3 regions of the Streptomyces sp. GL_141 genome follow, and region 1 is predicted to be linked to each of the others. Evidence: riboswitches for the same ligand, from Rfam matches in the RefSeq annotation. Region 1 holds a riboswitch; each other region holds the start of a gene.
The links. Region 1 has a riboswitch for cyclic di-AMP ahead of AC3IX6_RS08715 (M23 family metallopeptidase). Riboswitches for the same ligand answer to the same signal wherever they lie in the genome.
Positions count from the first base shown of each region.

Region 2: another riboswitch for cyclic di-AMP. It lies ahead of AC3IX6_RS23190 (transglycosylase family protein); the one in region 1 lies ahead of AC3IX6_RS08715 (M23 family metallopeptidase).
Region 3: another riboswitch for cyclic di-AMP. It lies ahead of AC3IX6_RS04765 (M23 family metallopeptidase); the one in region 1 lies ahead of AC3IX6_RS08715 (M23 family metallopeptidase).

Region 1 is NZ_CM174402.1:2,056,888-2,060,152, forward strand. Features, by position in the region: gene AC3IX6_RS08710 (GntR family transcriptional regulator) at 1-279, opposite strand, end outside; gene AC3IX6_RS08715 (M23 family metallopeptidase) at 465-1,259, opposite strand; cyclic di-AMP (ydaO/yuaA leader) riboswitch at 1,272-1,431, opposite strand; gene AC3IX6_RS08720 (M16 family metallopeptidase) at 1,682-3,049, opposite strand; gene AC3IX6_RS08725 (M16 family metallopeptidase) at 3,070-3,265, opposite strand, start outside.
Region 2 is NZ_CM174402.1:5,214,606-5,217,870, forward strand. Features, by position in the region: gene AC3IX6_RS23185 (LysM peptidoglycan-binding domain-containing protein) at 127-1,257, shown strand; cyclic di-AMP (ydaO/yuaA leader) riboswitch at 1,534-1,705, shown strand; gene AC3IX6_RS23190 (transglycosylase family protein) at 1,708-2,415, shown strand; gene eno (phosphopyruvate hydratase) at 2,736-3,265, shown strand, end outside.
Region 3 is NZ_CM174402.1:1,093,407-1,096,671, reverse strand. Features, by position in the region: gene AC3IX6_RS04775 (aspartate aminotransferase family protein) at 1-704, shown strand, start outside; gene AC3IX6_RS04770 (tyrosine-protein phosphatase) at 756-1,577, opposite strand; cyclic di-AMP (ydaO/yuaA leader) riboswitch at 1,893-2,090, shown strand; gene AC3IX6_RS04765 (M23 family metallopeptidase) at 2,093-3,106, shown strand; gene AC3IX6_RS04760 (winged helix DNA-binding domain-containing protein) at 3,173-3,265, shown strand, end outside.

The DNA.
Region 1 (3,265 bases):
GGCCGCGCGGGCGGCCGCGAGGGGCTCCAGGAGCATCCGCAGCTCCAGGAGGTCGGCGGCCTCCTGCTCGGTCGGCTCGGCCACGCAGGCGCCCGCGTGCCGGCGGGTGGTCACGAACCCCTCGGACTCCAGCGTGCGCAGCGCCTCGCGCACCGGGACGCGCGAGACCCCGTACCGGCGGGCCAGCACCTCCTCGGTCAGCCGGGCGCCGGGCCCGAACACCCCGGAGACGATGTCGTCGCGGATTGCTGTGCATACCGTGTGCGCGGGAATACGCAAGACCGGACCTCCGCCTTTTTCGTATGACTGTGCGCGTTGCGACTCTATTGCAACACACGATAATTTCCGAGAGCGGCCGGAAATACGAAACATTCACACGACGCGGAGCCCGAAACACGACGAAGGCCCCGGCTCTCAGAGAGCCGGGGCCTTCGCGGAAGACGTGTGGTGCGGAGCGCAGCGGGTCAGACGGTGACGCCGTGCGAGCGCAGGTACGTGACCGGGTTGATGTCCGAGCCGTAGTCGGCGCCGGTGCGGGCCTCGAAGTGCAGGTGCGGGCCGCTGGAGTTGCCGGTGGAGCCCGACAGGCCGATCTTCTGGCCCGGGGTGACCTGCTGGCCGACGGAGACGCTCAGCGAGGACATGTGGCCGTACTGGGTGTACGTGCCGTCGGCGTGCTTGATGACGACGTTGTTGCCGTACGCACCGCCGTAGCCCGCCTCGACCACGGTGCCGAGGCCCACGGCGTGCACCTCGGTGCCGGAGGCGGCGTGGAAGTCGATGCCCGTGTGGCTGCCGGAGGACCACATGCCGCCACCCGCGTGGTACTGGGTGCTGACGTAGGTGTTGTCGAGCGGCGACACGAAGGTGTTGAGGCGCTTGCGCTCCTCTTCGCGGGCGGCGCGCTCGGCGGCCTCGCGCTCGGCCTTCGCCTGGGCTTCGGCCTTCGCCTTGGCCTCGGCGGCCCGCTGCTTGGCGTCGGCCTCGGCCTGCGCCTTGGCGGCGGCGGCCTCTGCGGCCCGCTGCTGGGACTGGGCCTGGGCCTCGACGTCACCGGCGAGCTCGTCGGCCACCACGATGGTGTTGAGGCTGCCGGTGTCCTCGATGGAGGGGGACTGGTCCGCGGCGAACGCGGGGCCGGCCAGGGAGCCGACGACGCCGGTCGCGGCGAGGGCGGCTATGCCGGCATAGCCGGCGGTCCTGCGGCTCATACGGCTCGAACCACGGTGCTTGCCGGCGGCACTACTGCCAAACGCCATGAAGGGGCTGATCCTTTCCTTCCCTCTCGCCTACCGGGTTAGCTGACGGGTTCGGAGCAGGAAGGTCTCCTACGGACCCCCTCTTGCGAGGCGGTCCGATTCACCCCAGGGACACAAGTGGGTCCCCGGCTCCCCAGGCTCGCGCCTGACGGGGACTCGGCGATCGCTGTCCGGTGCCGCGGGGTCGCGGCGGTTACAACTGACGAACAGCACGGCCGACGCTAGGCGGATCATCAGTCAATCGCCAAACAGACACGCCCTTTTGTTGCGTACGCCACACCACATACAAGCAACCACACCACTAAACGGACAATGAACCCAAAAGGGACCCCGACGGACAAGCCGCCGGAGCCCCTTGAGCGGCGGGCCAGTTGACGGCCCGCCAGACACCACCCGGAGATCACCCGGAGATCAACTGACGATCAGTTGGTGACCACGGTCACTTCGCCGATCCCGAGGGCCCGCACGGGCTCCTCGATCTGCGAGGCGTCGCCGACCAGGACCGTGACCAGACGGTCCACCGGGAAGGCACTGACGACCGCCGAAGTGGCCTCCACCGTCCCGGTTTCGGCGAGCCGCGCGTACAACTGCGCCTGATAGTCGTCCGGCAGCTCCTGCTCGACCTGGTCGGCGAGCGTGCCCGCGACGGAGGCGGCCGTCTCGAACTTCAGCGGGGCCACCCCCACCAAGTTCTGCACGGCCACGTCCCGTTCGGCGTCGGTCAGGCCGCCCTCCGCGAGGGTGCGCAGCACCGTCCAGAGGTCGTCCAGGGCCGGGCCGGTGTTCGGGGTGTCCACCGAGCCGCTGATGGCGAGCATCGAGGCGCCCTTGCCGTCGGCGGTGGAGCGCAGCACCTGTCCGAAGGCGCGCACGCCGTACGTGTACCCCTTCTCCTCGCGCAGCACCTTGTCCAGCCGGGAGGTGAGCGTGCCGCCCAGGCAGTACGTACCGAGCACCTGGGGCGCCCAGACCCGGTCGTGCCGGTCCGCCCCGATGCGGCCGATCAGCAGCTGCGTCTGGACCGCGCCGGGCCGGTCCACGATGACCACGCGGCCCGTGTCGTCGGCGGTGATCGGCGGGACCGGGCGCGGGGCGGTGGTGTCACCGGTCCACGCGCCCAGGGTGTCGGCCAGGACGGCGTCCAGGTCGATGCCGGTCAGATCGCCGACGACCACCGCGGTGGCGGTCGCGGGGCGCACGTGGGCCTCGTAGAAGGCGCGTACGGCCGCGGAGTCGATGCGGGCGACCGTCTCCTCGGTCCCCTGGCGCGGGCGCGACATCCGCAGGGTGGCCGGGAAGAGCTCCTTGGAGAGCTGCTTGGCGGCGCGGCGCTGCGGGTTGGCGCTCTCGTGCGGGATCTCGTCGAGCCGGTTGCGCACCAGGCGGTCGACCTCGGCGTCGGCGAAGGCCGGCGAGCGCAGCGCCTCGGCGACCAGCCCCAGCGCCTTGTGCAGGCGGGAGGCCGGGACCTCCAGGGAGACCCGCAGGCCGGGGTGGTCGGCGTGCGCGTCGAGGGTGGCGCCGCAGCGCTCCAGCTCGGCGGCGAAGTCCTCGGCGGAGCGCTTGTCGGTGCCCTCGGACAGGGCGCGCACCATGATCGTGGCCACGCCGTCGAGGCCCTCGGGCTCCGCGTCGAGCGGGGCGGCGAGGTTGATCTCGACCGCGACCACCTGCTGGCCCGGGCGGTGGCAGCGCAGCAGGGTCAGGCCGTTGGCCAGTGCCCCGCGCTCGGGGGCCGGGAAGGCCCACGGCTGCGGGTCGCCGGCCTCGGGGCGCGGGTGGAAGGTCATCGTGACGGCTGCGGTGTCGCTCACTGCTCCGCCCCCTCGTTCTCGTCGCTCGCGTCGGTCTCTTCGGTGTCTTCGGCGTCGTCGGCCGCAATCGGCTCGTAGACGAGCACCGCCCGGTTGTCGGGGCGCAGTCGGGCCGCGGCCACGGCCTGCACTTCCTCGGCGGTGATGTCGAGGACGCGCTGGACGGCGGTCAGGGCGAGCTGCGGATCGCCG
Region 2 (3,265 bases), 3.2 Mb from region 1:
GTCAGTTGGCTGCCCAAACTTGTGACAGGCGTTCGAAGGCCGCTAGGTTCTGCCGTTACCCCGCCGTTATGCGAAAGGTGCAGCCTCATGCGTTCCGGGAACGGCCGCCACAGACGCCCCCGACAAGTGCCCGCACTTGTCGTCACCGCCGGAGTCACCGGCACCGCACTCGCCCTGCCGCTGCTCGCGGCCACCGGCGCGAGCGCCGCGGAGACCTCCACATGGGACAAGGTCGCCGAGTGCGAGAGCGGTGGCACCTGGAGTGCCAACTTCGGCGGCGGCACCTACGGCGGGCTGCAGTTCAGCCAGGAGCAGTGGAAGAGCGCCGGCGGGCTCGACTTCGCCGAGCGCCCCGACCTCGCCAGCCGCTCCCAGCAGATCGCCGTGGCCGAACGGGTCCTGGCCTCCCGGGGTCCCGTGGCGTGGCCGCTGTGCGCGGTGCAGGCCGGCCTGACGCAGGACGCGCCCGCCGCCGTGGTGGACCCGGGTCTGCCCGGCGGTTCCGGATCCGCCACCCCCGCCCCGTCCCGCCCGGACGACTCCGTGCCGCACACCGGCTCGGGCAAGCCGTCCACGGACTTCGGGGCGCCGACGCCGAAGGGCCCGGCCGCGCCGGCTCCGTCGGACTCGCCGCTGCCCGACTATCCGATCGGCGTGCCCGGCGAACTGCCCGTCATGCCCGAGCCGGACCTCCAGGCGCCGCCTCCGGGACTCCCGGGCGATCCGACGGCTCCCACGAGCCCGGTGGACCCCACCGCCCCGGTGGGCCCCGTCGCTCCGGTGGACCCCACGACTCCGGCGCCGCCGCCGGTGGACCCGACCGTGCCGGTGGGCCCGACGGCTCCGATATCCCCGTCCGGCCCGGGGGACGCGGCGAACCCGACGGACCCGGCGAACCCGGCGAATCCCGGTAATACCTCGAACCCGGCAAATCCGCTCAACCCGGTTGATCCCACGGCCCCGACGACTCCGGCCGCACCCGGCGGTTCGGCCGCCCCGAGCGCTCCGGCGACCCCCGGCGCGGCCGAGGGCGGCGGCAAGCACCGCGGCCAGGCCGCGGTCGAGACGCCCGCCGCATCTGATGCCGCGTCGGAGCCGACGTACACCGTGAAGGCGGGCGACAGCCTCGTCGCGATCGCGGACGCCAACGGAGTGAAGGGCGGCTGGAAGGGGCTGTACGAGGCCAACGAGCAGGTCATCGGCGGCGATGCGGACCTGATCAAGCCCGGTCAGAACCTGGATCTAACGCATCAATAAGGGCACTTAAGGCGCCCGGAACCAGCTGATTGTCCGTTTTCTGTAAGTGAGACATGTGTCTCTTCAGGTCAACTGGCGTGTCCGGCCCGGACGGTTCCGCAAACCCGGCCCTCACCTGCGCAAACGCCCTTCCGGGGAGCGCAAGTAGGCACCGTTTCCCCCCGATGTCCCTCGTTGAACATCGGGGGGAGACCTGTCTACCTTCTGAATCGCTCGCCACCGCGGGCTCCTTCGACCGCATCGCCGAATCCTGCCGGCGGACGGAGGGAACACTCGTCGCGTAAAGCGCCGAAGGCAGGAGCGGGGGAACCAAGGTAGGCGCCGGAACCGGCCGTTGAGAGACGGTCACGGAACCGGCTAGGGGTTAAGCCGAGCGCTAGGTCGCTCGGCCGGGCACTCACTCGCCCGAACCCGACAGCTCACCTCGTAGGCGTCGGTGAGGAGAACTCCATGCTGCTTTCGGGCAAGGGCAAGCACCGTCGCGGCTCCAAGGCCGTCCGCATCGTCACTCTGGCCGGCGTCGCCGGTGTCGCCGTGGCCGCGCCGCTGATGGCCGCGGGCACCGCTTCCGCCGCGACCGCCGGTGAATGGGACCGCGTCGCCGCGTGCGAGTCCGGCGGCAACTGGTCCATCAACACGGGCAACGGCTACTACGGCGGCCTGCAGTTCTCGTCCTCCACGTGGGCCGCGTACGGCGGCAAGACGTACGCCGCGCAGGCCAACCAGGCCTCCAAGTCGCAGCAGATAGCCATCGCCGAGAAGGTCCTCAAGGGCCAGGGCAAGGGCGCCTGGCCGTCCTGTGGCGTCGGCCTGTCGAACTCCTCCTACAACGGCGGCTCGGCGGAGACCCCCTCCAAGCCGAAGACCCAGCCGAAGCCGGCGCCGAAGCAGGAGAAGAAGGCCGAGTCGAAGAAGGAGACCAAGCGCGTCGAGGCTCCGACCACCCGCTCCGAGCGTCCGGCCGCCCCGGCCGCACCGAAGACCGAAGCCCCCAAGACGGGCAACGGTTCCTACGAGGTCAAGTCCGGCGACACGCTGGGTGCGATCGCCGACGCGAACAACGTGTCCGGTGGCTGGGAGAAGCTCTTCGAGCTCAACAAGGACATCGTCTCGGACGCCGACCTGATCTACCCGGGTCAGAAGCTGAACCTCAGCTGAAACATGTGAGAACGGTCGTGTCCGCTTTCGCGACGCGCAGTAGTTCCACACGTAGCTCCACCACGTAATTCCACCGCCCGGCGCGCAACCCCCTTCGCGCCGGGCGGTGCTGTGTGCGGACGCGGCCGGCCTGACGGACCTTCCGGATCGCCGATGATCAAGGGCCCTATGTCCTGTAAGAGGGGCATTCAGGCCCTTTTTCGTCCCAAGGCCCGGGCGGTCGGCTGGCCGAGTGCCCGGAGGCGGTTAGGCTCTAAGCGGCAAGGCCATCCCACGGCCTGACATGCCACCGCACACCCAGCGTCACATCCCAGAAGGAGATGCTCGTGCCGTCCATCGACGTCGTCGTAGCCCGGGAAATCCTGGACTCCCGAGGCAACCCCACGGTCGAGGTCGAGGTGGGCCTCGACGATGGCAGCACCGGCCGTGCTGCAGTCCCGTCCGGCGCCTCCACCGGAGCGTTCGAAGCCGTAGAGCTCCGTGACGGTGACCCCAACCGTTACTTCGGCAAGGGCGTAGAGAAGGCCGTCCTCGCCGTCATCGAGCAGCTCGGCCCGGAGCTCGTCGGCTACGACGCCACCGAGCAGCGCCTGATCGACCAGGCGATGATCGACCTGGACGCCACCGAGAACAAGGGCTCCCTCGGCGCCAACGCCATCCTCGGCGTCTCCCTCGCCGTGGCGCACGCCGCGTCCGAGGCCTCCGACCTCCCGCTGTTCCGCTACCTCGGCGGCCCGAACGCGCACCTGCTGCCCGTTCCGATGATGAACATCCTGAACGGTGGGTCGCACGCCGACTCCAACGTCGACATCCAGGAGTTCATGATCGCCCCGATCGGCGCGGAGTCCTT
Region 3 (3,265 bases), 960 kb from region 1:
GGCACGGGGCGCTGCTGATCGCGGACGAGGTGCAGACCGGCCTCGGACGGACCGGCGACTTCTACGCCTACCAGCACGAGGCCGGGGTCGAACCGGACCTGGTCTGTGTGGCCAAGGCCCTCTCCGGCGGCTACGTGCCCGTCGGCGCGACCCTGGGCAAGGACTGGATCTTCAAGAAGGTCTACTCCTCCATGGACCGGGTGCTCGTCCACTCCGCCAGCTTCGGCTCCAACGCGCAGGCGATGGCGGCCGGGCTCGCCGTCCTCTCCGTCATGGAGGACGAGCAGGTGGTGGCCCATGCCCGCGTGATGGGAGACCTGCTGCGCGGGCGGCTCGCCGCGCTCGTGGACGAGTACGAGCTGCTCCACGAGGTACGGGGACGCGGGCTGATGATCGGCATCGAGTTCGGCCGGCCGTCCTCGCTGGGCCTGCGGAGCCGCTGGAGCATGCTGCAGGCGGCGCGCAAGGGGCTGTTCGCGCAGATGGTCGTGGTGCCGCTGCTGCAGAAGCACCGGATCCTCACGCAGGTCTCCGGGGACCATCTGGAAGTGATCAAGCTGATCCCGCCGCTGATCGTGGACGAGGCGGACGTCGACCGGTTCGTCGGCGCCTTCCGCGCGGTCATGGACGAGGCCCACGGCGGCGGCGCGCTGATGTGGGACTTCGGCAGGACGCTGGTGAGGCAGGCCGTCGCCAACCGCTGAGTCAATCGCCGGGCCGGCGGCTCGGCGGGCGACGGCCCACCTCGTGGGGCGTCAGTCCAGCAGCCGGTCGCGGAGCCTGCCGAGGGTCTCGGGCGCGAGCCCGAGGCCCTCGGCGAGGTAACGCTGCACGCCGCCCCACTCTTCGTCGATGGCGTCGAAGGCCGTGGTCAGATACGGGGCGCGGGCGTCGAAGAGCGGGGCGAGCAGCTCCATCACCTCGGGGGCGCGGGCCTCGGGCGCATCGCTGCCCCGGCGGACCCGGTAGCGGTTGTGCGGGGCGTTCGACTCCAGGTAGTCCGCGACGATCGCCTCCCGTTCGACGCCCAGCGCGAGCAGGGTGACGGCGATCGACAGGCCGGCCCGGTCCTTCCCGGCGGCGCAGTGCATGAGGGCCGGGACGCTGTCCTCGGCGAGCGCGTGCACCACCCGGCTGTGCTCGGCGGTACGGGTCCGGATCATCGTCCGGTACGAACGGGACATCCGAGCGGCGGCCTTGCCCTCGCCCAGGAGCTCGCGGAGCTGCGCCAGGTCCCCGTCGCGGACCATCTTCCAGAACTCCCGGCCGTCGGCCGGATCCGACAGCGGAATGCCGACGTTGCGCACACCGGGCAGCTCCACGTCCGGACCCTCCAGCGCGTGGTCGGCTCCGTTGCGGAAGTCGAAGACGGTGTGCAGTCCGAGCGACGCGAGGAATTCCGCGTCGCTTTCGGTGGCATGCGCCAGATGTCCGCTTCGGAACAGTCGTCCCGACTTGACCCGTCGACCGTCCGTGGTCGGCAATCCGCCCACGTCGCGGAAGTTGCGCACTCCGGTCAGCGCCGGCTCCTGCGGCGCCAGATCGGTGTGGGGGCTCTGGGGTATCGGCTGGGTCACCGGGCTCCTCCGTGTCGTCGTCGTTGATGGTGTCCGAATTACGCTACTTCTGGGCAACTTGCCATAGCGAGAGGCGAGATCGGACACACCCCCGTGAGCCAGATCATACGGTGACCGTGAGTGGCTGATCACGAATGGCGAATTGCCTTGCTGGGGCGGTTGTTGAAGGGGAGGAATGGACGGAGGGTGACCGGAATTCCGGCGGCCCGTCATCTTCAAGATTCCGTTGGGGAATTCATGACTTGTTCCGCACGGCCGGACTCGATTACGTTCGCGATCGATCCGGACGGACCGCCTAATCCTGCCGCCGACCGGAAACCGCACCCGACTATTCACGCGCGTGGCAGGAGCGGGGGAACCAGGTAAGCCGCTGTTCCGGATCTCCGGTTGAGATCTTTACAACGGGACAGCTCGGGGTGAAGCCGTACATGTGCCGTTCACCGGCACGGGGGCGGCCGGACATCTCCAGTCCGAACCCGACAGCTCACCTCGCAGGCGTCGGAGAGGAATTCGACATGTCCGGAACGGGTAAGCACCGCCGTCCCAAGTCCCGCTCGATATCCCGCGGGTTCGCCGTCGCGGGCACCGGTGGCGCGGCCCTCGCGCTTCCGCTGCTCGGCGCCACCGGCGCCCACGCCGCGGGCGTCCCGGCCGCGGCGCCCGCCGCCGCTCCGGTCCAGGCCCCGCAGGCCGTGGCCCCGCAGGCCGCCGCCGCGCTCCAGGCCGCGCCGGCCGCCGCGCAGGGCGCCCCCACCGTCTACACCGTGGTGCCGGGCGACCACCTCTCCAAGATCGCCGAAAGCCGGCACCTCACCGGTGGCTGGGAGCAGCTCTACGCGGACAACCGCGAGGCCGTCGGCGCCGACCCGTCGCTGATCCACCCGGGCCTCAAGCTCACGCTCGGCGCCAAGGGCGCGGCTCCGGCCGCGGCGGCGAAGTCCGCGCCGTCGAAGTCCGCGCCGGCCGAAACGCCGAAGCCGGCCAAGAAGTCCGCTTCCTCCGGTTCCTCGGATTCTTCCGATCCTTCCGGTTCTTCCACTTCTGGTGATTCGTCGGATTCCTCCGACGCGGTCGCCGCGCCCGCCCCGAAGGCGCCCGCCAAGCAGCAGAGCGGCTCGGCCTCGACCGGCTGGGTCGCCCCGGTCGGCGGCGGCATGTCGACCGCGTACAGGGTCTCCGGCGCCATGTGGTCCAGCGGCTACCACACCGGTGTCGACTTCAGCGCGAGCTCCGGAACCACCGTCAGGGCGGTCGGCGCCGGCACCGTCGTCTCCGCCGGGTGGAGCGGCTCGTACGGCAACGAGGTGGTCATCCGGCACGCCGACGGCAAGTACAGCCAGTACGCGCACCTCTCCCAGCTGTCCGTCTCGTCCGGTCAGAGCGTCACCGGCGGCCAGAGCATCGGCCTCTCCGGTTCCACGGGCAACTCGACCGGCCCGCACCTGCACTTCGAGATCCGCACCGGGCCCTCGTACGGCTCGGACATCGACCCGCTGGCCTACCTCCGCTCGAAGGGCGTCAGCATCTGAATCCGGGGCGCTGTCGGAGGTGCCGGTTAGGCTGCACGTTTCGACAGGGGACGGGACGGTCGTGGCATGAAGGTCAGCGCAAGGGAGCTCAACCGCTCCACCCTCGCACGGCAGTTGCTGCTGCGGCGCGAGGAGATGAGCGTCGGTGACGGGGTCCGC